Hydrogenovibrio crunogenus: one gene and its partner. The protein of the gene in region 2 interacts with the protein of the main gene of each other region in a pairwise test. Links are inferred from orthologs where the notes say so. Each region holds a gene or a part of one and is shown on either strand. Other genes may lie near its edges.

Region 1 (12,126 bases), 2.2 Mb from region 2 along the record:
CTCAGGAAGCCATTGCGATTACCAATGAAAACTTATCCTTTATTCGTACGAATCCCGCCTTCCATGACGCGTTTGGCTTAACGCAGTCCGACTTGGCTAAAATGACGCTCAAAGATCTGTTGGATAATTTACAGGACGAACCACCACAGGACATTTTAAGCCAAGTGGACAAGGACCTGGCTTGGCGCGGTGAATTGACACTACACCACACCAACGGCGAGTTGGCTCGCTCCAGTTTGGTGGATTGCCAAAAGGTCATTCACCAAACCACTCAGACAACGCATTATGCTTTGGTTTATACCGATATTACGGAATTAAAACAAACCCAACAGGAGTTGAGTTTTTTAGCAAATACAGACATTGTCACCGGGTTACCGAACCGAAATTACTTTTATCAGGCGCTAGATGAATGGCTGCAAGCCTTTAAGAATTCTGGCAACAAGTTTACTTTGATGTTTTTAGATTTAGATAACTTCAAAACTGTCAATGATACTCTGGGACATGATACGGGAGATCATCTGCTTAAATCGGTGAGCGAACTCATCGCTGAACATATCGCCGAAGACACATTATTTGCTCGTGTAGGTGGGGATGAATTTGTGATTTTGTGCCGTGCTTACACCACACCTGAACAACTCAATGAAATTGGTAACAATCTCAATCAACTACTCAGTCAGCCCTTCAAAATTGGTGACCATGAAATTAAAATTGGTTCCAGTATTGGCATCGCCCTTTTCCCGGATCACGGTTCAACCAAAGAAACCTTGCTGAAGCATGCCGACCAAGCGATGTACCAAGCAAAAAATGCAGGAAAAGGCCGTTATAAAATCTACCAGGCCTGGTAGATTTTAGCCATGACACCCCTCATCTAATGTAAGAAAACTCTTTACTAGTCAGACGTCTTTTTGGCTGGCGTTTTACGCGCTGGTTTTTTAGCAGGCGTTTTTTTCGCCGCCGGTTTTTTCTTAGCCGCTGGCTTCTTGGTGGTGGTTTTTTTAGCGGTAGCTTTTTTAGCAGGCGTTTTCTTTTTCGCCGCCGCTCGCCCACGTTTTTTCGGTTCTGGCGCTTCGTCCAAACGTTTTTGACACTCTTCTAGGCTAAGTTCCAATGCCTCTTCATCTTTTTTGATTTTCGCGTTCTTTTTCGTTGTCACATCTGTGATATAAGGCCCCCACCGACCTTTTAAAATCTTCACATCGGTTCCAGGGAAAACCTTAATAATTTTTTCCGCTTCAGTTACGATTTTCGACTCAATCAATGCGACGGCATCTTCCAGTTCAATACTCAGAGGGTCAAACCCTTTAATTGGCGCATATTTTTTCGGACCGTATTCCAAGTACGGACCGAAAGGGCCTTGTTTGGCAATAATCATTTGCCCTTTTTCAACGGCAAACTCAGTGCCATCAACCGCTTTGGCGGAAAACGACTCCGGCATCTCACCGACTTCACGCGGTAATTTGAACAGCTCCAATGCTTCTTCTAATTTTAGCGTGTCCATCTTTTGCCCAGGCATCAAGCTGGCAAAGGTCGGTTTCTCTTCATTTTCACCATCGCCTAATTGCACATAAGGACCAAACCGTCCGATTTTAACGAACATCGGTTTACCGGTTTTTGGGTCATCTCCTAAAGCACGCGACTGCCCCGCTTCTTCTCTGGAAACATCTTCTGCAGCGTCCACTCGAGGGTGGAACTGCTGGTAAAACTTGGTCAACATCTCCTGCCAAGACTCTTTGCCCTGCGCAATGATGTCGAATTCAGATTCCACCGAGGCTGTAAACTGATAATCCAGTACATCACCAAAATGTTTCACCAAAAAGTCGGTGACGATCCCGGCGATATCGGTTGGAAAGAGCTTATTCTTTTCCGTTCCCGTCGTTTCGGTCAGCGTATTCACGTCCATACCATCAGCCGTCAGCGACAATTGACGATACTCACGTTGTCGCCCTTCCCGATCTTCTTTGACCACATATCCCCGCTGTTGAATGGTATCAATGGTTGGCGCATAAGTAGAAGGACGGCCAATTCCCATTTCTTCCAGCGTACGAACCAAGCTGGCCTCATTATAACGAGCTGGAGGTCTAGAAAAGCTCTGTCTCACAATCAATTCACCTAACTTCAAAGCCTGCCCGACTTTCAATGGTGGTAATTGCCCTTCCTTAGCATCATCATCCAGGTTATAAACTTTCAGAAAACCGTCAAACGTAATGACTTCACCCTTCGCCACCAGCTTTTCAGCAGGCATGCCTTCAAGAGCAATGTCTACATTGGTTCTTTTTAACTGTGCATCTGCCATTTGAGAAGCAATCGCTCGTCGCCAAATTAACTGGTAGAGACGCTGTTCATTGCGTTCCCCCGTCACTGACTTGACTGAAAAATCAGTCGGTCGAATGGCTTCATGCGCTTCCTGCGCATCGGCATTTTTGGTTTTATAGCGACGCGTTTTAGAATAAGACTTGCCAAACTCTGAGACAATTTCATCATGTGCCTTCTGAATGGCTTCCTCAGATAGATTGACTGAGTCGGTACGCATATAGGTAATCTTCCCGGACTCGTACAAACGCTGTGCAATCATCATGGTCTGCTTGACAGAAAAGCCCAGTTTTGAAGACGCTTCCTGTTGCAGGGTGGATGTTGTAAAAGGAGCTTTCGGTGATTTTTTCGCCGGTTTTTCTTCCAATGCCGAAACCGTCAATGCCGCCGATTTCGCTTGTTCCAAATAGGCTTGCGCTTCTTCTTCCGTCTTAAAGGCAGCGCCTCGCTTCACCTCAACCGTTCCAACGACCTGTTGGCTGTCATCTAAAATATCCAACGTTCCTTGAAGGCGATACACATAATCCGACTCAAATGCATCGATTTCTCTTTCTCTCTCAACAATCAAACGCACAGCGACAGATTGAACACGACCGGCAGACAACCCTGTTCGAATTTTTTTCCATAAAATAGGGGATAACTCAAACCCGACGATACGATCGAGAATACGACGGGCTTGTTGCGCTTCAACCAAGTCCATATCCACTTTACGGGGTTCGGCTATGGCTTTTTGTATCGCCGTTTTGGTAATTTCATGAAACACAATACGTTTGGTATCATTAACATCTAGCTTTAAGGCTTCCGCTAGGTGCCATGCAATGGCTTCCCCTTCGCGGTCCTCATCCGTTGCCAGCCAAACAGTTTCAGCTTCTTTGGTTAGTTTGCGCAATTCGGTAACGGTCTTCTTTTTATCCGGCGAAATTTCGTAATTCGGCATAAAACCATTTTCAATATCAATCCCCATCCCTTTTTTCTGGATGTCACGGATATGGCCATAGCTTGAACGAACGGTAAACCCTTTGCCCAAGTATTTTTCAATGGTCTTAGCTTTAGCAGGAGACTCCACTATCACCAAATTCGTCATATGCTTTATTCTCTATTTCAGTCGGTTTATTTTTTAAAGAGTGCAAAAAAAGTCTAATAATTGCAAACTTTTATTTCAATCAATCCGCGCAACATAACATGACGGATTTTCTTTCAGTTCTAGTACACAAATCCATTCCGTCGCTTCTCTCAAGTCTTTGGCCTCGGCTTGTATTTTGAGTAGCGAAGCTATTCATAAACATGTTAAGCTTATGACATAGAACCCATCTTATAGTATTGTTTTAAAAAGGCATAAAAGGTAATGAAACAAGCCAATTTACTGATTGTAGAAGACGATTTAATCAGTTTAAAACTGCTTCAAAGCTTTCTAAAAACAGAAAACTATAATTTATACATTGCCAATGATGGGGAGGAAGCTTCTCATCTCATTCGCCAAAAACCTAAAGATTTCTTCCACTGCATCATTTCCGATTATCTAATGCCAAATAAAGATGGCATTCAGTTGCTGGAAGAGCTTAAAGAAGACCCTGAATACAAAAAAATTCCGTTTATTCTGCAAACCTCTGCCAACAGCGAAGCAGAAATTCAACGCGGGATTAATGCTGGCGCATTCTACTATCTAATTAAGCCAATTACCAAAGAAACCTTAATTTCAGTTGTTAATGCGGCTTTAAAAGACTTTAAAAATCATCGGGAAGCGCTTACCACCATAGAGGGAATCAACACCGCCTTCCCTCTAATGAAAAGTGGACACTTTCAATTCCAGACGCTTGATGAAGCCAAACATCTGTCAAACTTTATCGCGTTTCTTACCAAGGATCCGGATAGCATCGGGATTGGTTATTTAGAATTAATGATCAATGCCGTTGAGCATGGTAACTTAGGCATTACCTACGACGAAAAAACTCAGTTGATCAATGAAGCACGCCTGCACGATGAAATTGCTTATCGACTCAGCTTACCGGAAAACCAGAAAAAGTATGTCTCAGTCGACTTAGATCACTCTGATTCTGACCTGACGGTCACGATTACGGATATGGGCACTGGGTTTGACTATGAAAAATATTTAGAGTTCTCCATTGACCGCGCCATGGATAACCATGGACGGGGAATCATGATGGCCAACAAATTGAGTTTTGACGCACTGGAATATTCGGAAGGTGGTCGTAAGGTCAGCTGCAAAACCGCCCAGTTAAAGATTTAAGTCAAACGACGCCATCTTCCGGCCGATAAGGCCTCTATTCGACCATCCAATTCCAACATCAGCAATTGACTCTGAATATCCGATACAGGAAGCTTACTGAGTACAGCCAACTCATCCAAGCCGATAGGATCAAATTCAATATAACGCAAAAGATTCCCCGGTTCTTCCTCTTTATTTTTTTCGTTATACGGTGCCTCTTGCGCATTAGAGGGAGCATTTAAGGATAATTGTAAAATGGCGGATAGTTCTTCCAAAATGTCTTGTCCTGATTCCACCAATTTTGCTCCTTGTCGAATCAACTGGTGACATCCTTTTGCCTGGGGATTATTAATAGAACCCGGCACGGCGAACACTTCCCGATCTTGTTCAACAGCGGTTCTAGCGGTAATCAGCGACCCACTTTTCAATGCCGCTTCGACGACCAAAGTGCCGACGCTGAGTCCGGAAATAATACGGTTACGTTGTGGAAAAAAATGGGCCATGGGTTTGGTGCCCAGAGGGTATTCTGATACAAGTGCGCCATTTTGGGCAATTTGACGTGCAAGTTCTCGGTTTGCTGCTGGGTAAACCCGATCGAGCCCGGTTGCAACCACCGCGACCGTTGTGCCTTGCATCCCGTCCGAGTTTGAAGCCTCTGCTTGCAAAGCACCGTCATGAGCCGCTTTATCAATACCCGACGCCAACCCACTGGTGATTGTTAACCCGACACTGGCCAGATACTGTGCAAAGTCCATGGCCGTTAAGCGTCCCTGTTTAGAAGCATTCCGACTGCCGACAATCGCCAATTGAGGTTCGGAGAGCAAACTGACATCCCCTCTGACATAAAGCAAAATCGGTGGGTCTGAAATACGTTTCAGTAACTCAGGGTAGCTCGCATCTTCTAACGTCAAAATGGTTTGTTCCGGCTGATGTGACCAAGTAACAGCCTCAGAGATAAGAACGTCATTGCCAGGGTCGAACAAACGCTCAAGCTGTTTAGGCGTTAATAATTGACTCGATTGCCAACTCGCTTGCGAGGCAGCCATCGCTTGTGAGATACTGCCGAAATAAGATGTAATTTGAGGCAATTGCTTTGCATTGACGCGCGCAAAGTGTAATAAAAGCCAGTCATGCAAGTTGTCTAAATCAGACATAGGTGACTCAATCCGCTATAATTTAGGGTCATTCATTCAAAACGTTAAAAAAGTATACCTTGTATTATGGATAAACTCGATATTGTTCTCTACCCTGATGAAGGATTAAGAGAGGTTTGCAAGCCCGTTCCTGAAATGACAGACGAACTGGACAAGCTCATAGATGAGATGTTTTACACCATGTATGATGCACCGGGAATCGGCTTAGCCGCGCCTCAAGTAGCCGTACAGCAACGCTTGATTGTGGTTGACATCTCTGAAACCAAAGACGAACCCATTGCTTTATTGAACCCGGAAATCGTCAAAACCGCAGGCAAAATCACTTGGGAGGAAGGCTGTCTTTCTATCCCGGGGATTTATGCAAAAGTCGACCGACCCTCAGACATACTGGTTCGTGGCATGGATCGAGATGGCAAAACGATCGAATTCGAAGCCAACGAACTGTTAGCGGTATGCATTCAACATGAAATTGATCATTTAAACGGCAAATTGTTTATTGATCATCTTTCTGGATTAAAGCGAACCCGGGCGATTCAAAAATTTAAAAAAGAAATGGCAGTACAAGCAAACTCATGACACAGCCCCTTAGAATCATTTTCGCCGGCACGCCGGACTTTTCGGTGCCCCCCCTTAAAACCTTGATTGACTCCGAGCATGAAGTGGTGGCGGTTTACACCCAACCCGACCGACCGGCAGGACGAGGTCGGAAACTCACTGCCAGCCCCGTGAAACAGACCGCGTTAGAGCACGGCATTCCTGTTTACCAACCTATGTCACTCAAAACGCCTGAAGCGCAAGCGGAATTAGAAGCGCTTCAGGCCGATGTGATGATTGTGGTGGCGTATGGCCTAATACTTCCCAAAGCCGTTTTAGACATGCCTAAATATGGCTGTTTAAACATTCACGCCTCGATTTTACCTCGATGGCGGGGTGCGGCCCCCATTCAGCGTGCAATTCAAATGGGGGACGCTGAAACGGGTGTGACCATTATGCAAATGGATGTGGGACTGGATACTGGAGATATGCTCACCATCTTAAAAACCCCCATCATGCCCGAAGATACCGCACAAACCTTACATGATCGTTTAAGTGCGCTAGGATGTGACGCACTGATGACAACATTGAATGACCTACAAGCCGGCAACCTGTCTCCTGTCCAACAAGATGAAAGCCAAGTCACCTATGCTGAAAAGCTCAATAAAGCGGAGGCCGAGATTGATTGGCAGGCCTCCGCACAGACTTTAGCTCGTCAAGTACAAGCCTTTAATCCTTGGCCGGTTGCGTTTACGCAATACCAAGGCCAACCTTTGCGTATCTGGCAAGCTGAAATCGGCGATGCTTCAACCCAAAAATCACCAGGTCTGGTCGTTTCTGTCAGCAAAGCAGGGATGGAAGTCGCCACTGGCAAAGGGTCATTATTGATTAAACAAGTGCAACCTTCAGGTAAAAAAGCCATGCCCGCTTATGACTTTGCGCAAGCGCGTCAGCTGATTGGCCAAACATTAGGATAAACCATGGCCGTTAACAGTCGTTATATCGCTTTAAAAATTTGCTTAACCGTCATTGAACATGGCCGTTCTTTAAGCCAATCGTTAGCTGAAGGCTTAGCGCAATTCAGCGATCGACGAGAACGCGCTTTTACTCAAAACTTGGTGTTGGGTACGCTACGTTGGCAAGACCGGTTGGAAGCCATTCGAAGCCATTTATTAAAAAAACCGTTAAAGGCCAAGGATGAAGATGTTAATCAGCTTATCTTGTTAGGACTCTATCAAATTCTGTATATGGATACCCCGGAGCATGCAGCGGTTTCTGAAACTGTTAATCTTACCAAGTCACTGAAAAAGCCTTGGGCAAGAGGTCTCATCAACGGAGTATTAAGAACTTTTCTTCGGGACAAAGACAGCATTTGCGAAGAAGTCGATAAAAAACCGGCTTATCGTTATTCACACCCACAATGGTTTACCAAAACCATTCGCAACGCCTACCCTGACCATTGGGAGCAGATTTTGTCGGCTAACAATGAACCCGCTCCGTTAACTTTGCGAGTCAATCCACTTCACCAAAACCGGGACGCATTTTTAAACTTGCTTTCAAAACAAGACGTGGAGGCGGATATTCACCCGAAGGCCCCGCAGGGCATCGTGTTAAAAAACAGTTTAGACGTTACGCAACTGCCGACTTATGATGAGGGGGGATTCAGTGTGCAGGATGCAGCGGCGCAACAAGCGGCTTATTTGTTAGCGCCCCAGCCGAATGAATTTATTCTCGATGCCTGCGCCGCCCCCGGAGGCAAAACCACACACCTGTTAGAACTGAGTGATAACCAGGCTAAGGTGTTTGCCTTAGAAAAGGAGCCCGAGCGTATTGAGCGTTTGTCTGAAAACTTATATCGCTTAGACCTGTTCGCTGAGATTGAGGTTGGCGATGCGTCGCAGCCTGACCAATGGTGGCCGGAAATTCAATTTGATAAAATTTTATTGGATGCGCCCTGTTCCGCCACGGGCATTATTCGACGCCACCCCGATATCAAATGGCATCGAACCCCCGAAGACATTACGGCATTGACAGAATTACAGGCAGCTATCCTACAGTCGATTTGGCCTAGATTAAAACCGGGCGGAAAACTACTCTATGCCACTTGCTCGGTCTTACCGCAGGAAAATCGGGATCAAGTGTCACAATTTCTTCAACAAACACCGGATGCGAAAGAAATCCCTATTGACGCCGACTGGGGAATTTCGATTAAAGACGCCCCCGGGCGACAGATTCTGCCAGGCCAGGATGGCATGGACGGCTTTTATTATTGCTTAATTGAGAAAGGTTGTTAAATCATGAAAATGCTAGGTGTTGACAGGGGTATCTTTGCAGTTTTCAAACGCCTAAGCTTAGTGATTACATTAGGATTCAGTTCTTTCATTTATGCGGCTGACACTCCACCCTCTTCCATCCAAATCCTGTATTTAAATGACTATCAGGATAATCAGCAACTGGTACTTGATGCTAGCGTTCGCTTTCAATTTAAAGAACCTGTTCTCACCGCGTTGCAACATGAAATTCCCTTAACGTTTAATACCGAAATAGAACTGAATGAAGTCCATTCGCTATTAGGATTTAATATGCATCGCAACCGTGTCACCATTCAATATCAATCCCAGTTGCAATATTTTGGTTACAGCCAACTGTATATCATCTCAAATAAACGTAACAAAAAGGTGCAAAGCTTTAGCAACTTGAAAGATGCTTTGTACACCCTGGGAACGCTCTCTAACTTCCGAATAACTGACTTGGCGGATTTACACCCTAATACACTTTATGCGATCAAGATGCGTGTTTCGCTGAATAAATGGCAACTGCCTACGCCATTGATTATTGATGCATTATGGTCTTCGGACTGGCACTTAGACAGTGATTGGAGTAACATCCAAATTCAATCACCCAAAAGTTGGTTATAACCTTAATCGACTGAATTCTTTACTTATTTAACTTTTTTAAAGCAGATTTATATGCCTTCAAATCAACAATCACGTTTCCTCAAACAATATGGCTGGCTCATTGCGATTTCCAGCATCTTGTTGATTTCCTTGATTGTCATGAGCCAGATTCTGCAAAACGCTTCACAGTTTGCACAAACCTACTCTACCTTGTTGTTTATTTCATTTGGCGGCATGATTGTATTGATCATAATGCTTGCTCGAACCCTTCACAAGCTTCGAAAGCAGTACAAGGCCAATATTCCTGGCCTCAGATTGACTGTTCGATTAACAACCGTTATTGGCTTTATGTTGGGAATCCCACTTGCCATTATTTTTTATTTTTCCATGAGTTTCGTCCATCAAGGGATTAACCAATGGTTTGATGTCAAAACAGAAGAGGCCTTAGCTAATGCGGTCAAGCTGGTTCAAATCACATTGGATGATCAAACTCGGCGTAACCTGAACAACACTCAACAAGCGCTTAAACTGCATCGTGATGAACTCTTTATTACGCCCGTCCTCACTCTGAATAAACTCGGGGAACAACTGAATACTCGAGAAATTGCCCTCTATAAAAGCGATGGTCAACTCATCGCGTACAGCAGTCAGGATAATGTTAATATTTTGCCTAAATCCCCTGCCCCCAGACTGTTTCAACAGATCCGAAAAAAATTAACCTATGCCGCCATTGAAACGCAATCTGGGTTAAATACGTCTTATCAGATCATCCGGATTATGTTGCCGATTACAGATATACACAACAACAAACACTATGCGTTACAAGCCGTTTTTTCAATTCCGGAACAATTAAGCCACTTAGCCGATACGGTTCGAATTTCGGCTAGCCAATATCAAGAATTGTCTTATTTGAAGGGGCCACTTAAAACGAGCTTTACCGTGATTTTAAGCATGGTGCTCTTATTAACCATGATCAGTGCTCTACTTTTCACAATCAAAACCATTCAAAACATTACCCGACCCATTCGAACATTAGCACGCGGAACAGAAGCCGTTGCGAAAGGAGATTACGCCATTTCCATGCCGGTCGTTCAAGAAGATGAAATGGGACAACTCATTCACTCTTTTAACGACATGATTCAGCAGATTGCAAAAGCACGAAATGACATCAAATTTGGGCACCAGCAAACTGAAATGCAGAAGCTTTATCTGCAAGCCATTATCAAAAATCTCAATAGTGGCGTCCTAACCTTAGACATGAACTTACGATTAAAAACCATTAATGACGCCACCAACAGTATTCTGAATACCGACCTGTTTAAACAGCTTGGAAAACCACTGAATGAAATCTTGAAACAACCTGAGAGCCAGCATTTAAAACAGTTTTTTGACACCATTTTTCCTTTATTCCGAAACGACGCCAAACCTTGGAGCGAACAACTTACCTTTGATTGTAAAGAAGGTCAAAAAATATTACTGGTTCATGGCTCAACACTGCCCAGCCTTGATCAGAAAGTAGGCGGATTTGTTATTGTCATTGAAGACATCACTCAGCTGGTACAAGCACAATTGCATGCGGCGTGGAGTGACGTTGCTCAACGCTTAGCCCATGAAATCAAAAACCCGCTAACGCCCATCCAGCTTTCTGCAGAACGACTACATTATAAGCTCAACAATAAGCTGACGCCTTCTGACCAACAGCTCCTTAAAAGAATGACTGATACCATCATTGAACAGGTTGGAGCCATGCAAAACTTGGTTCAAGCATTTACCGAGTATGCAGATACCCCTGAAATTGAACTGAGTCAACTCAACTTGAACACCCTTATCAAGGATGTGGTGAGTATGTATAAAGACCCTAAAGCAAATTGGAAGGTCTCTTACAAAATAGACCCACAATGCCCAAAAATCACAGCGGACGCTTCAAAACTAAGACAGTTGCTACATAACTTGATTAAGAATGCGATTGAAGCCTGTGGTGAAAGACCAGACACACGCATTGAAGTTCGAACCGATTGTGCACAAGATGAGATTAATTTTTCTATTTGTGATAATGGACCGGGGATTCCCGAAAAAGCAAAAAACTGGATATTTGAACCTTATTCCACTGATAAACCGAAAGGAACTGGATTGGGGTTAGCGATCGTGAAAAAAATTGTCGACGAACATCAAGGACAAATTCATGTAGAATCGGAACTCGAACAAGGAACCTGCTTTATAATAAACTTACCGCAACATACTAAAGTATAGCTGTCTAATAAAATGACCCTACTATGAAACCAGGCAAATTACTGATCGTTGATGATGAAAAGGACATTCGTAGCCTCATGCAGGAAATTTTTTCTGAAGAGGGGTATGAAGTCATGGTTGCTGCCAATGGGCAACAAGCGCAAGACATTTGGCGAAACAAAGCGCCCGACTTAATTTTTCTAGACATATGGATGCCCGATATTGATGGCATTTCGCTTCTGAAAGAAATGATTGCTGAAAATGTTCTCGATCACAGCAGTGTCATTATGATGTCTGGGCACGGTACGATTGAGACTGCTATCGAAGCGACAAAACTCGGTGCGTATGATTTTTTAGAAAAACCGCTCTCGCTTGCGAAACTTCTCATTACAGCTGAGCGCGCGATGGAACACCTCCACCTTCATAGCGAAAACCGTCATTTAAAACAAAAATTACCAGATCAGATCCTACCGATCGGCAAAAGTAAACTCATTGTCGAACTGAGAGACTCGATTAATCGCCTCGCCAAATATTCCATGCCGATTCTGGTAAAAGGAGAACCGGGTACTGGTAAACACCGTTTAGCCGAAGCCATTCACAAACTGGGGGAGCGCAAAGAACAGCCGTTGTTCGAAATCCATGCACCCGATTTTGATGAACAAGAAGAGCTCATTCTCGGTTTGGAAACAGAGCAAAACACCTTTCCAGGTGAGTTGATACATGCTTCTGGTGGTACTTTGATTATTTCGGATATCGAGCAACTCAGCACCAAGGG
Region 2 (11,943 bases):
CATGCTCAAGCCCCAAAACCATTTCATTCTCTCTGCTCCAAAGGTAAAACCAATACAAATCGCGCGCCGGGAAATGTCTCATTCGGAGGTAAGAGTAACACTTCTCCATGATGCTGTTCGACATAATATCCCACAATTGCCAACCCCAACCCAGTCCCTTTCATTGTTGAAGCCGGCTGTAGTTGGCCTTGAAAAAAATCTTTAAAGATGAGTTGATGGATTTCCTCAGAAATACCCGGCCCTTGATCTTCAACGCTTAATTGAAGCGTATTATCGCTGACTTCAGCTGAAATGGAAACACGACCGCCTTGTGGAGAAAACTTAATGGCATTCGAGATAAAGTTGCTTAACACCACTTTTAATTTCTCATAATCGGCATACAGCGTAGTCTCAGGCAACGACACGTTTAAATCTAATTGTTTACTTTGTAACAGCAGTTGATACTCCTGCTGTAACGACGCCACTAAATCCGATAAGGAGAAAAATCGGCTGTCCAAAGTCGATTGCATTGACACTGCCTTTTGATATTCCAACAAGTTGGCCACCAAATTCATGATGTTGAAGTTACCGACCTGCATCAATTCCACAATTTCTTTCTGTTCCGCATTCAGCGAACCAATCAATTCCTCCGACAACAGGTCGGTGCCTTCCTTCAAAGTGGCCAAGGGCGTTTTCAATTCATGGGAGATATTACGGATGAACTGCTGTTTTTCATTTTCAAGATGTTTAAGCTCTTGCCTGAGTCCTTCTAAATTCTCTCCAAGTTCCTGCAAATCCTTAGGGCCTTTGATCACAATAGGGGTTTCGAAATCCTCTTTGACAAGCCGCTGAATCTGCATCCGCGTTTTCTTAATAGGGCGGGTAATGTAGTGTACAAAAAAGATACTAAGCCCGAGAGCAAGTAATGCGCTGGCCAAGACGATAAAAAACAATCGCTGTCGTACCTGACTTTCATATTCCGATAAGGCGATGACTTCCAAAGATTGTTGCTTTGATCCCAGTTCTATAATCTTCCGAGCTTGTTGAGCCAAGTCCGCAAACTGACTGAGCACCTTTTCAGACAGGGCTTTACCGTTTTCTTTTGCGCTAATCAATTGAAATAACGCTGTTTCGTGTTGCTTTAATTGCTGCAATTGGTTGTTCAGATGAGCGGGTAAATGTTCTGACTGTGATTCATTGATCAGATCCACCAGCTTTTGATGATGGGTTGAAAACGCCTTTAATAACGAAGCCTCTTTTAAAACCTGGTATTGACGGATACTGCGTTCCATCGAAACCAGTCGTTCCAAGACTAATCGACTGTTTTCGGTCACCACTATGGTTTGGAAGACACTTTTATGAGCTTGTTTGGAGTAGTTGTCCATCGCCATCAAGGCGTACACAATGGCAAAAATCAATGGCACGCTGACAAGCATAAAACTGGCGAGCATCCATTGATAAAGAGACCCCACCCATGGCAAGTTCACTTGATGGAAAAGAGGCTTTAATCGTGATAAAAAGCTAGACATGAGAAGCCTCTTACTAGACTGTTCAAGTCCGGCTTTATTTGTGGAAGGTTTGGCACCATTGTAAAAATTCTTCCTGTTTAACCGGTGGACTAAACCCATAGCCTTGACCTAACTGACAGCCTTTTTTGTGCAGATATTCCATCTGCGCTTCAGTCTCAACCCCCTCAGCAATAACTTCAACACCGACGGCCAGACCAACAGCGATTATCGCATCGACAATCGCCAAGTCTTCTTTATCATGGGGTAAGGATCGGATGAAAGACTGATCGATTTTAAGCTGATCGAGCGGTAGCTTCTTTAAATAAGACAGGGAAGAGAAGCCTGTTCCAAAATCATCCATCGATAAAGACAGTCCTAGGGCTTTTAGGGCATGTAACACAGCAATCCCCTCTTGCTCATTCTGCAATAAAAAGCTTTCGGTCACTTCCAGTTCAAGATATTTCGGATCGAGCCCTGTTTCTTCCAGTACTTGCGCAACAGATTGAACAAAACCGCTGTGCATCAATTGTACTGTCGACACATTGACCGAAATACGTTCCAGCGTCAGACCTTGACGTTGCCAGGTTAACCATTGTTGGCAAGCCTGCAACAAAATTTCCCGACCCAGCGGGATAATCAACCCGGTTGACTCGGCAATCCCGATAAACTTAACTGGCGAGATGACCCCCATTTCAGGATGAATCCAACGGACCAATGCTTCTGCCCCCACCACCTGGTTGGTCTCTAAAACAATCTGTGGTTGGTAATAGGCAACCAATTCCTGATTCTCAATCGCCTGACGTAAGGCTTTTTCATAGAAGAAGTATTCCGATGTGGTCGCGGCTAATTCTGAGGAATGATAAACATACCCACTGTGAGGCAACTTTTTTGCTTCAAACAGGGCTTCATCCGCTGACTTCATTAAATCTAACGCCGTGTCCCCATCAATCGAAGAAAGCGCGACACCGATCTTGATATCCAGAATGTGTTCATGACCTTCCACTTCGAAAGGTGATGAAAAGGCTTCCATAATCTCTTCAGCAAAATACGACACATCCTGCTTATTTTGGAAGGATTCCATCAAAATCAAAAAGTTATCTGCTCCTAAACGAGCCACTGAATCTTCCGCATCCAATAATTGGGTTAAACGTTGAGCAACGCCTTTTAGCAATTGATCTCCATGTTCATACCCTATGGCATCGTTAATCATTTTAAAACGCGCAATATCAACGATGAGCAACGCCACTTGATTAGATTCATGGACCGACATTTGAATCGATTGCTGCAAACGATTCTTAAATAAAGAGATATTAGGCAACCCAGTCAAAATATCATAAAAAGAGAGCCGCGTGATTTCCTGCTCGGTGGCCTTTTGTTGGCTCAGGTCTTTCATCAACCCAACATAGTGTAGCAATTGGCCTTGTTTGTTTTTAACCGCATTGACTGTGAGCCATTCCGGATACATTGTGCCATCTTTTTTCCGGTTCCAAATTTCTCCCTGCCAGGTATCTTTTTCGATTAACTCTTGCCACATTGCCTGATAAAACAAGGTTGATTGCTGACCCGAACTCAGAATCGACGGGTTTTTTCCAAGCACTTCTTCTTGGCTGTAACCGGTAATTTCTTCAAATTTCTTATTCACCACCACAAAACGATTGTGAATGTCGGTGACCAAAATCCCTTCCCCGGCATTATCGAAAACGGAGCGTGTCAACATTTGAAAACGTTCACTTTCCTGACGAAAACTCAAATCATTCACCACAATCAAATGCGCGGGTTCAGCATGGTAGGTAATGGGTTTATGGGTCATTTCCACCATCACCTCAGAGCCGTCTTTACATAAGATGGTCTGTTCAATAAAGTCAGGATGATGTTGGTCAATTTTTTGCAGACGCTGCAAGAAGCGGTCATGCTCGACATCAGGAATGAGGTTTAAAAGACAGCTTTCCAATAACGCATTATCCTCATAGCCCAATAGTTGATGAGCGGCATGGTTTGCAAAAGCAATCTTGTCGTCTTGATAAATAATGACCCCATTGAGCGACATGCTCAATAAATCACGATAAAGCGTCTCGGCTTCTAATATGCGCTGTTCTTTTTCTTTGATGCTAAGACTGGCTTGGTAATAAAAGTTTTCTTCAATGCGGTGCAATAGCTCGGAAAAACTGATTAAATCAAGTAAATTGCCATTTTCATCTTCCACCCCAATGTGATGGAATTTATGCTGAATCATGAATTGCCTGACATAGGAGAGGCTTTGAGATTGTGAGACTGAAATCAATGGCCAGGAAGCGATGTCTTTGACCTTAAGCGTGCTGTAATCGATTTGTTGTGCGAAACATTTCAGAAGGTCACGCATTGAGACAATGCCCAACTGATCCCCGTCTTTGACGACCAGCGCATCCACCTTGTGTTCCGACATCACCGTCAATACTTCATCCATGCCACTCTCTGCCTGAATGAAGTATAAGTGCCCCGCCAGCAACTCTTGAATAGAAATACCATCTAAAAAGGTTTCGCAGCTTTGTGCCTGAACCAAATCCGACTCTGCCAAAACCCCGATAGGATTTTCATCACAATCGACCACCAATAAATGGTGAAACTGTTTTTTATGGAATAAATAGGTTGCCGAAGAAATCAGTTCGTCTTTATGAATTCGACAAACCGGCGAGTTCATAACCGACCGAATCGGTGAATTTAAAATGTCTGCTGAAGAGAAATCGAGTTTTAACAGATCCGTTCGTGTCCAGATGCCAATAATTTCGCTCGATTCTTCAATTAAAATCGACCCGATGTTTTTTTCGCTTAATTGCCCGATGACCTCTTTAATACAGGTGTCTGGCGTACAGGTTTCTAACCCGATGTGCATGAATTGTGAGACCACAAGAGGCTGCTTTTCTTGGATCGTTTGAGTTTCCGGGTCGGGGTGATGTTTCATGTTCGTCATTCTACACTAAGTTTTTTACCGCCACCATACACAATCCCAAGCACTTAGACAAGAATAATATCAATAACTATTATCATCTGCAACAACCGTTACAAGAACGTATCATTGTCGTACCAGTCTTGCACAATCAAACGTCTGCTCATAATTGGATCGATAAGGATTGATGTCCAATCCCCCTCGGCGTAAATACCGTGCATAGACAGTCAGTTTTTGAGGCTGACAGAAGCGCATAATATCCGTAAAGACACGCTCAACGCATTGTTCATGAAATTCATTATGTTCTCTAAATGAAATCAGGTATTTCAACAACCCTTCGTGATTGATGTGCGCACCCTCATACCGAACCACAATCGATCCCCAGTCAGGTTGTCCGGTCACCAGACAATTGGATTTCAACAAATGGCTATTCAAAGTTTCAGAAACCATCTCATCAGAATCAGTATGCAACAAGTCGGGGGTAACCTGATAATTTTCAACTTCGATATCCAAAGCATCCAAACAATGACCAGGTAGATTTCCCTGCAAAACAACCGATTCATTCAAACGATAAAACCTGACACCAACAGCCTTACCACACGCTTGGGATAAATCTTTCTGCCAACAAGCAATCACCTCGTCTTCTGATTCAAATCGAGTTCCATTAAAGGAATTCAAATACAATTTGAAAGATTTCGACTCAATCAAATTAGGCGCATCGGCTGAAAACACAAACTCAGCCCATCCGACTTGGGGTTTCCCTTTAAGGTTAAGCCAGGAGATTTCATACCCTGTCCAGATGTCCTCGCCCGAGAAAGGCAAAGAATTTAAATCAAACCCCAATTCATCTCGTTTTTCCTGGCGAGGAATCGGAAATAAAATCGTTGGATCATATGCCTGACAATAGGGAGTTGTTTGCCCTAAAAGGCTCTTATCGGCTGTGGAATTGGGGTTTGTCATAAATGTCTCTACACAAATCATGGGAACTTTGGGTATTATACGTTGAACCGTCTACTGAATTGAATGGAGCTTCAATGTTAATTACTTTGATCACGGGCATGCTATTAACCGCACTCGCTCTAGGTGTCTTGTGGGGTGGTTTTATCTTATTGCGACGATTGCCACGTTTCGAACACCTCAACAGCCGTGCTGCCAATAAGCGCATGTTACAACTGTCCCTTTTATTTTATTTTATCGGCATCATTTTAACCATTTACTGGATGGCGTAATTACGACCATGCGTCAAAGACATTTAAACGGACAACCCATGGCATTTAAAGAGTCCTTGAAAGATGCTAGATGAGAAACAGGTAGGCAAGCTTCAATCACCACCTGTTGACCATAGTCAATCGATTCAACTTGGCCGTCTAGTGTCGATAATAAATGACGGATCGGCTGTTCTTGTGAAAAATCACAGTCAATTTTGACTGAAGTAAGCGGGATTTGTTTATGGGTTGGCAACATTTCCATTACGGCTTGCGCGGACTGACTATAGGCACGCGTTAGCCCTCCCGCGCCTAATTTGATGCCGCCAAAATAGCGCACCACAATCACCATCACATCGCCCACACCTTTGTGTTGAAGAACATTTAAGATCGGTTTGCCAGCCGTGCCAGACGGTTCTCCATCATCGCCCATGCCCGCATTGGTCGCACAGGCAGGGTCTCCCAAAATATAGGCCCAGCAATGATGACGGGCATCCGGGTATGCAGCTTTCATGTCTTCTAACCATTCCATGCCTTCCGCACGGCTTTGAATGCCTTTCGCGAACGCGAGGAAACGGCTTTTTTTGATTTCAATTTCAGCTTGTGCTAATTCGGTTGGCGTAAAGTAAGACATAACCCTTATACAATTCAATTGAACAGAAAGTGTGGTGATTCAAACAAAAAATGACCAGGCCTGGTCATTTTTAATGATAACGTTCGCGTTTAAGAGGATGATTGCACCGTATCCTCACCTACACTTCGTGCCACCCAGATCGGTTGTGCGGTATAGATGACATCCAAAGATAAATAATCATAGGTGCGTTTCAAATGTTGAAACAAACGGTCTCGTAAAGCATCTTGTTGATTGAGGTCAAACGGAAAATCGGATTCCATTTGAATATAGACCTGCACGTAAATCATTCTGCCTGCTTGTAAGTAACGGATTTTCATATCCAGATACGGTACAGTCGCAAAGACCGTTTCCACTTCTTTTTGCAATAACGACATATGATCACTGTTATCAGTGCGGCCGATAATTTGAAGCCCGTTGTCTTTCAAGATTTTCAAAGGCATCGGCAACATCATCATAATCAAGACCAGAATCACGACTGGATCGGTATAAGGCACCCATTCACTGTGGCCGATCGATTCCATCCAAATTGCGACCGCAAAAGACAGGCCAACCGCAATACTGAGAATCCCCCCGACCAACCAGCCTTGTAAGTCGACATCGATCAAAGACGATTCTGCCGTCTTATTCATACGATACAAGATCGCCGCCAACCCAAACCCGAGAATGGACGCAATGATGGAATAGAAAACCGCAATATTGGCATCAATGTGGCGCCCGCCATGCAAAATGGCCTCTACCGAAGCATAAAAAGCTACCAAAATGACCAGCAGAATTAAAATGCCTTTGATGAAGTTCAAGACCGGCTCGAAAATGGCATAGCCAAACGGTTGAGATTGGCTGGCCTGTTTAGCCATCAACCCAACCACACGCAGTGTCAATAACCCGGCCACCAAATCAATGAAGGGGTAAACCCCATCCATCAGAATGGCTTGAGAGTTGGTTAAATAAAAGAACACCAACCCAAGCACAGCCATAATGACATCACCAAACATCACCAGTTTGATAGCGCTTTTTTCTGTCGCAATTTTTTGTTCTAAAGGAACTTTAACCTCTGCCATTTTTCTAACTCTTTTCAAGACTAAAAGTACCGTGTCACAGATAATGCTGTCACCGGTTTACAATTTAAAAATACCCGGCCCTCGTTTTTTGGGTTTTTTACCAGTGTTGGTTAACTGAACCATTACTTCGGTGTGCGAGGTATGAGGAAACATATCTACCATAATCGCTTTTTTCAGCTGGTAGCCTTGTTTTTCCAGTTCCTTGATGTCTCGAATCAACGTTGATGCGTTACATGAAACATAAACAATTTTGTCGGCTTTCAAGTGCCCCAATCCTTTGCAAAGCTGGTAAGCACCTTGACGGCCCGGGTCAAGCAAAACGCGATCATATTTCTGTTTTCTAAACCAGTTTTGCGGGCTCACATCTTTAAACAGATCGGCTTGATAAAAAGTAGCCTGCTCACAATACATATTGGTTGCATTGCGTTGCGCCATCTGCACTAAATCCGCCTCGCCTTCAATACCGATGACCTCTTTTACCTGCTGGGCAATTGGTAACGTAAAGTTCCCCACTCCGCAAAATAAATCTAATACACGCTGGTCCTTATTTAAATCCAACCACTCCAGTGCCTTGTTAACCATCTGCTCATTGATTTCCGCATTTACCTGAACAAACCCCTGTGCTGGAAAATCAAGCTTCAAACCGTTTATATGGTAACAAGGCGATGTCGAACCCGTAGTGGATTGGTCAGACCAAAAGATGCCGTTATCCGCTTCCACCACACTGATTTCTTTAAGCGATCGACTGGCATCTGGTAACACGGTCATACGCTTTTGCTTTAACGCTTCGTTCAATGCTGGCGTTAATAAAGGGCACTGCTCAATATCCACAATGTCATTGGAGCCTTTTGCTCGAAAACCAAAGCGTGCCTCTTTATCGGTTTTATTCTTCCCTAACACCAATCTCGCCCGACGACGATAAGCGTAATCTTGCCCCGTCAAAGGAGGGTCAATCTGGCAGGCTTTCATATTTAAAGCTTTCGATAAAGCAGTATAGAAGTGAGAAGCTTTCCATTTTCGCTGACCGTCAATGGATAAATGCTGTAATTGGCATCCACCACAGGTGTCATAGTGAGGACAAAAAGCCTCAACCCGCTCTTCAGAGGGTTCCATTAAACGCACGATTTCGGCTTCTTCATAGCTTGGCTGTCGATCCGTGATTCGAACCTCCACCACATCACCCGGCACGGCTTCTTCAACGAAAATCGCTTTACCATTCAAACGGCCAACACCACGACCATCATGAGATAACGTTTCAATCTTAACTGTCACTGTTTTCATTTATTTTCTTTTTTAGTTTACAAGTTAAAAACGTCTGGACCTTGCATTATTTACCGATACAAAACGAGGTAAAGATGCGCCCCAACAAATCGTCGGACGTAAATTGTCCGGTAATTTCAGACAATGCTTGCTGTGCTTGGCGTAAATCTTCTGCCAACAATTCCCCAGCCGCGAAATGCTCTAACTGTTGTTGGCCGGTTTCAACGAAATGTAAAGCCGTTTCCAACGCTTCCAAGTGGCGTTTTCGTGCCATAAAAACACCTTCCTCGGTCTGAGCATACCCCATTTCCGTTTTAAGATGCTGCTTCAGTAAATCCAGTCCTAAATGATGTTTTGCGGATAACCAAATTTCGGTTTCTCCTTCATTTTCTACCAGGCCTGGTGATTTTTCCATTAAATCAATTTTATTATGAATCAGTGTCACAGGTATATGGGATGGCATTTTTTCTAAAATGGCTTGGTCTTCTGGATGAATGGCTTCATTCGCCTGAACCATCACCAAAATACGATCGGCTTCTTCAATGGCTGCCCAGGCGCGTTGGATACCGATTTGTTCCACCGCATCCGTTGCCTCTCTCAACCCTGCGGTATCCAATACATGTAGCGGCATCCCATCAATTTGAATCTCTTCTTTAACAATGTCGCGCGTAGTGCCGGCAATATCGGTGACGATAGCCGATTCTCGACCCGATAACGCGTTCAGCAAACTCGACTTCCCCGCATTCGGCCGCCCTAAGATGACAACAGACATGCCCTCTCGTAACAACACGCCTTGCTGTGCCGCAGCTAAGACCCGATGTAACTGCTCTAAAATATGCTGAAGCTGGCCTGCGACCTTACCGTCTGATAAAAAATCGATTTCTTCTTCCGGAAAATCGATTGCGGCTTCTACATAAATTCGTAATTGTATGAGCTGTTCGACCAGTTCATTCACCTGGTTTGAGAAATCCCCTTGTAATGACTTCAGGGCTGATCTGGCGGCTTGCTGAGAGCTGGCATCAATTAAATCCGCAATGGCTTCGGCTTGTGCCAAATCGAGCTTATCATTCAAAAACGCTTGTTTTGAAAACTCACCGGGCTCAGCTAAACGTGCGCCTAACTGTACCACGCGCTCTAACAGCCATTGCAAAATAACCGGCCCACCATGCCCTTGCAGTTCCAACACATCTTCACCCGTAAAGGAATGCGGATTCGGGAAAAACAGCGCAATCCCCTGATCCAAAACCTGGCCTTCCGCGCCCAAAAACGAACCATAATGTGCATAACGCGGTTTGGGGCATATCCCCAAAACCTGTTCCGCAATCTTGGCGGCTTTATTTCCTGAAACACGGACGATCCCCACACCTCCGCGGCCAGGTGCGGTGGCAATTGCTGCAATGGTGTCGTTTGTTGAGAAATCCAATTTCCAGAATCCTTTCGGTGAATTTAAATACCTGATGAAAACGCAAAACGCCCTGAAAAGGGCGTTTTGTCAAATCAACCCCTTGTTCAGAGCAACTAAGAAACCACGTTATAAGTCGTTGTTTTCAAATCCGTTACAAAAGGTTTTTGATTCAGTCTTTCGACGGTTTTATCCAACTTCTTCTTTGATTTGAATGTCATTTCTTCCGCCTCATCATTCACTTTAAATGACAAAACATAAAGCGGCTGCGTGTCTATTGATTCCTTAGTAGGCGCCGTGGCCGCGGAAGCCGCACCTTCTTCCAGCGGAATATAACCGTTTTCAGTTTTATAGCAAATCGGTGTGGTACCGTCTGCAACTAAAAACGTGACCTTACCGAACATTGGATGATCTTTACCCAGTTTTTGATAAGTTAATTGCATGTGTTTTCCTTTTCTTTCAATTATTTCTCTTCGCCGGCTTCAATTTTTCTGGTGATGTACCATTGCTGTGACACCGATAGAATGTTGTTCACTACCCAGTAAAGTACCAAACCGGCCGGGAAGAACATGAAGAAGATTGTGAAAATAAAAGGCAGTGCTTTCATGACCTTTTGTTGCATTTCATCCATCATCGCTGAAGGGTTCAACTTCTGCTGTACCCACATTGAAATCCCCATCAGGATTGGCAAGATGAAATAGGGATCTTTAACCGATAAATCATCGATCCATAAAATCCAAGGTGCTTGGCGCATTTCAGCAGAATAAAGCAGTACCCAGTAAAGTGCGATGAAAACCGGCATTTGAACCAAAATCGGTAAACACCCGCCCAACGGATTAATCTTTTCTTCTTTATACAGCTTCATCATTTTTTGCTGGAAGATGACTTTGTCGTCGCCATAGTTTTCTTTCAACTGTTTGAGCTTTGGCTGGAACTTCTTCAAACGCGCCATGGAACGGTAAGACGTTTCAGACAGTTTATAGAACAACAGTTTGATCAATACCGTTAATAAAATGATTGACCAACCCCAGTTGCCCACCAATGCATGAATTTTTTCCAACACCCAGAAGATAGGTTCGGCGATAATCGTTAAAACACCATAGTCAACAGTCAACTCAAGACCTGGCGCAATTTTTTCCAGGTTATCCTGAATAATCGGGCCAATATATAATTCCGATGACAAGGTTTGTGATTGACCCGCAGCAACCGTCTCCATTGGTTCAACCACACCCGCAACATACTCACCATCATTTAATGGCTTCGCATAATAACGGTTCTGACTCTCTTGATCCGGAATCACAGCTGACATGAAATAGTGCTGAATCATCGCGGCCCAGCCACCCGTGGTTTGAACACCTTGAATCGGCTGTTTGCTCAAGTCATCAAAAGAATGTTTGTTGTATTTGCTTTCAGCGTGGCCATCATACAGAACCGGTCCTGTGTAGGTATACATCATGGCATTATGATCCGGATCATAAGTATTGCGGACTAACTGAGAATAAAGACCACCGGCCCATTCTTTCTGTGTGGTGTTATCAATTTGATAGTTTAAACCGATAACGTATTTGCCCTTGGTAAAGACATAGGTCTTCGTGACTTTCACACCATCTTGTTCCCACGTCAGTGGAACCGTCAGCGTATCGCCGGTCATTTCATAATGGGTTTGAGGAGTTTGATATAACGATTTATGGGTAGGCGCTGGCAAAACGGCCTTGGATTGCAACGCGATCCCGTTTTGCGCCACATACATCATTTGTCCGGTGTCACCCATCAAATGGAACGGTTGAGCACGATCATTCGTTGCTGCATACTTCAATAGCTTCACATCTCGGATATCACCGCCTTGCGTATCAATAACGATATCCAGCACATCGGTTTTCACTGAAATACGCTGTGCCTGTTTAATTTGTGCTTTGGCGGTCGGAACATCTTCCATAGCCTGATGGGCCGTTGGCACATCCGGGTTAATCTCAG

The links.
Region 1: the proteins of GHNINEIG_RS11600 (region 2) and topA interact in binary tests that used the Escherichia coli proteins (3 or more experiments, as listed by UniProt). The link is inferred for Hydrogenovibrio crunogenus from one-to-one orthologs.

The regions. Positions count from the first base shown.
Region 1 is NZ_CP032096.1:205,312-217,437, reverse strand. What follows is about bases 643-3,771. They hold topA (type I DNA topoisomerase), read right to left. Parts: upstream 3,395-3,771; coding sequence 890-3,394; downstream 643-889. Other genes in these bases: GHNINEIG_RS00925 (response regulator), read left to right, coding at 3,656-3,771; GHNINEIG_RS00935 (sensor domain-containing diguanylate cyclase), read left to right, coding at 643-845. In the rest of the region: more of GHNINEIG_RS00935, read left to right, coding at 1-642; more of GHNINEIG_RS00925, read left to right, coding at 3,772-4,558; DNA-processing protein DprA, read right to left, coding at 4,555-5,691; def (peptide deformylase), read left to right, coding at 5,758-6,267; fmt (methionyl-tRNA formyltransferase), read left to right, coding at 6,264-7,202; 16S rRNA (cytosine(967)-C(5))-methyltransferase RsmB, read left to right, coding at 7,206-8,519; GHNINEIG_RS00900 (DUF4390 domain-containing protein), read left to right, coding at 8,523-9,143; GHNINEIG_RS00895 (ATP-binding protein), read left to right, coding at 9,195-11,372; GHNINEIG_RS00890 (sigma-54-dependent transcriptional regulator), read left to right, coding at 11,396-12,126. UniProt on the Escherichia coli protein: Releases the supercoiling and torsional tension of DNA, which is introduced during the DNA replication and transcription, by transiently cleaving and rejoining one strand of the DNA duplex.
Region 2 is NZ_CP032096.1:2,438,735-2,450,677, forward strand. Bases 4,452-7,397 are described here. They hold GHNINEIG_RS11600 (YigZ family protein), read right to left. Parts: upstream 6,250-7,397; coding sequence 5,653-6,249; downstream 4,452-5,652. Other genes in these bases: queF (NADPH-dependent 7-cyano-7-deazaguanine reductase QueF), read right to left, coding at 4,537-5,370; GHNINEIG_RS11595 (hypothetical protein), read left to right, coding at 5,445-5,639; GHNINEIG_RS11605 (cation diffusion facilitator family transporter), read right to left, coding at 6,339-7,307; rlmD (23S rRNA (uracil(1939)-C(5))-methyltransferase RlmD), read right to left, coding at 7,365-7,397. Also shown: GHNINEIG_RS11575 (coiled-coil domain-containing protein), read right to left, coding at 1-27; GHNINEIG_RS11580 (HAMP domain-containing sensor histidine kinase), read right to left, coding at 24-1,508; GHNINEIG_RS11585 (EAL domain-containing protein), read right to left, coding at 1,543-4,434; more of rlmD, read right to left, coding at 7,398-8,588; tRNA uridine-5-carboxymethylaminomethyl(34) synthesis GTPase MnmE, read right to left, coding at 8,635-9,990; GHNINEIG_RS11620 (hypothetical protein), read right to left, coding at 10,086-10,412; membrane protein insertase YidC, read right to left, coding at 10,433-11,943.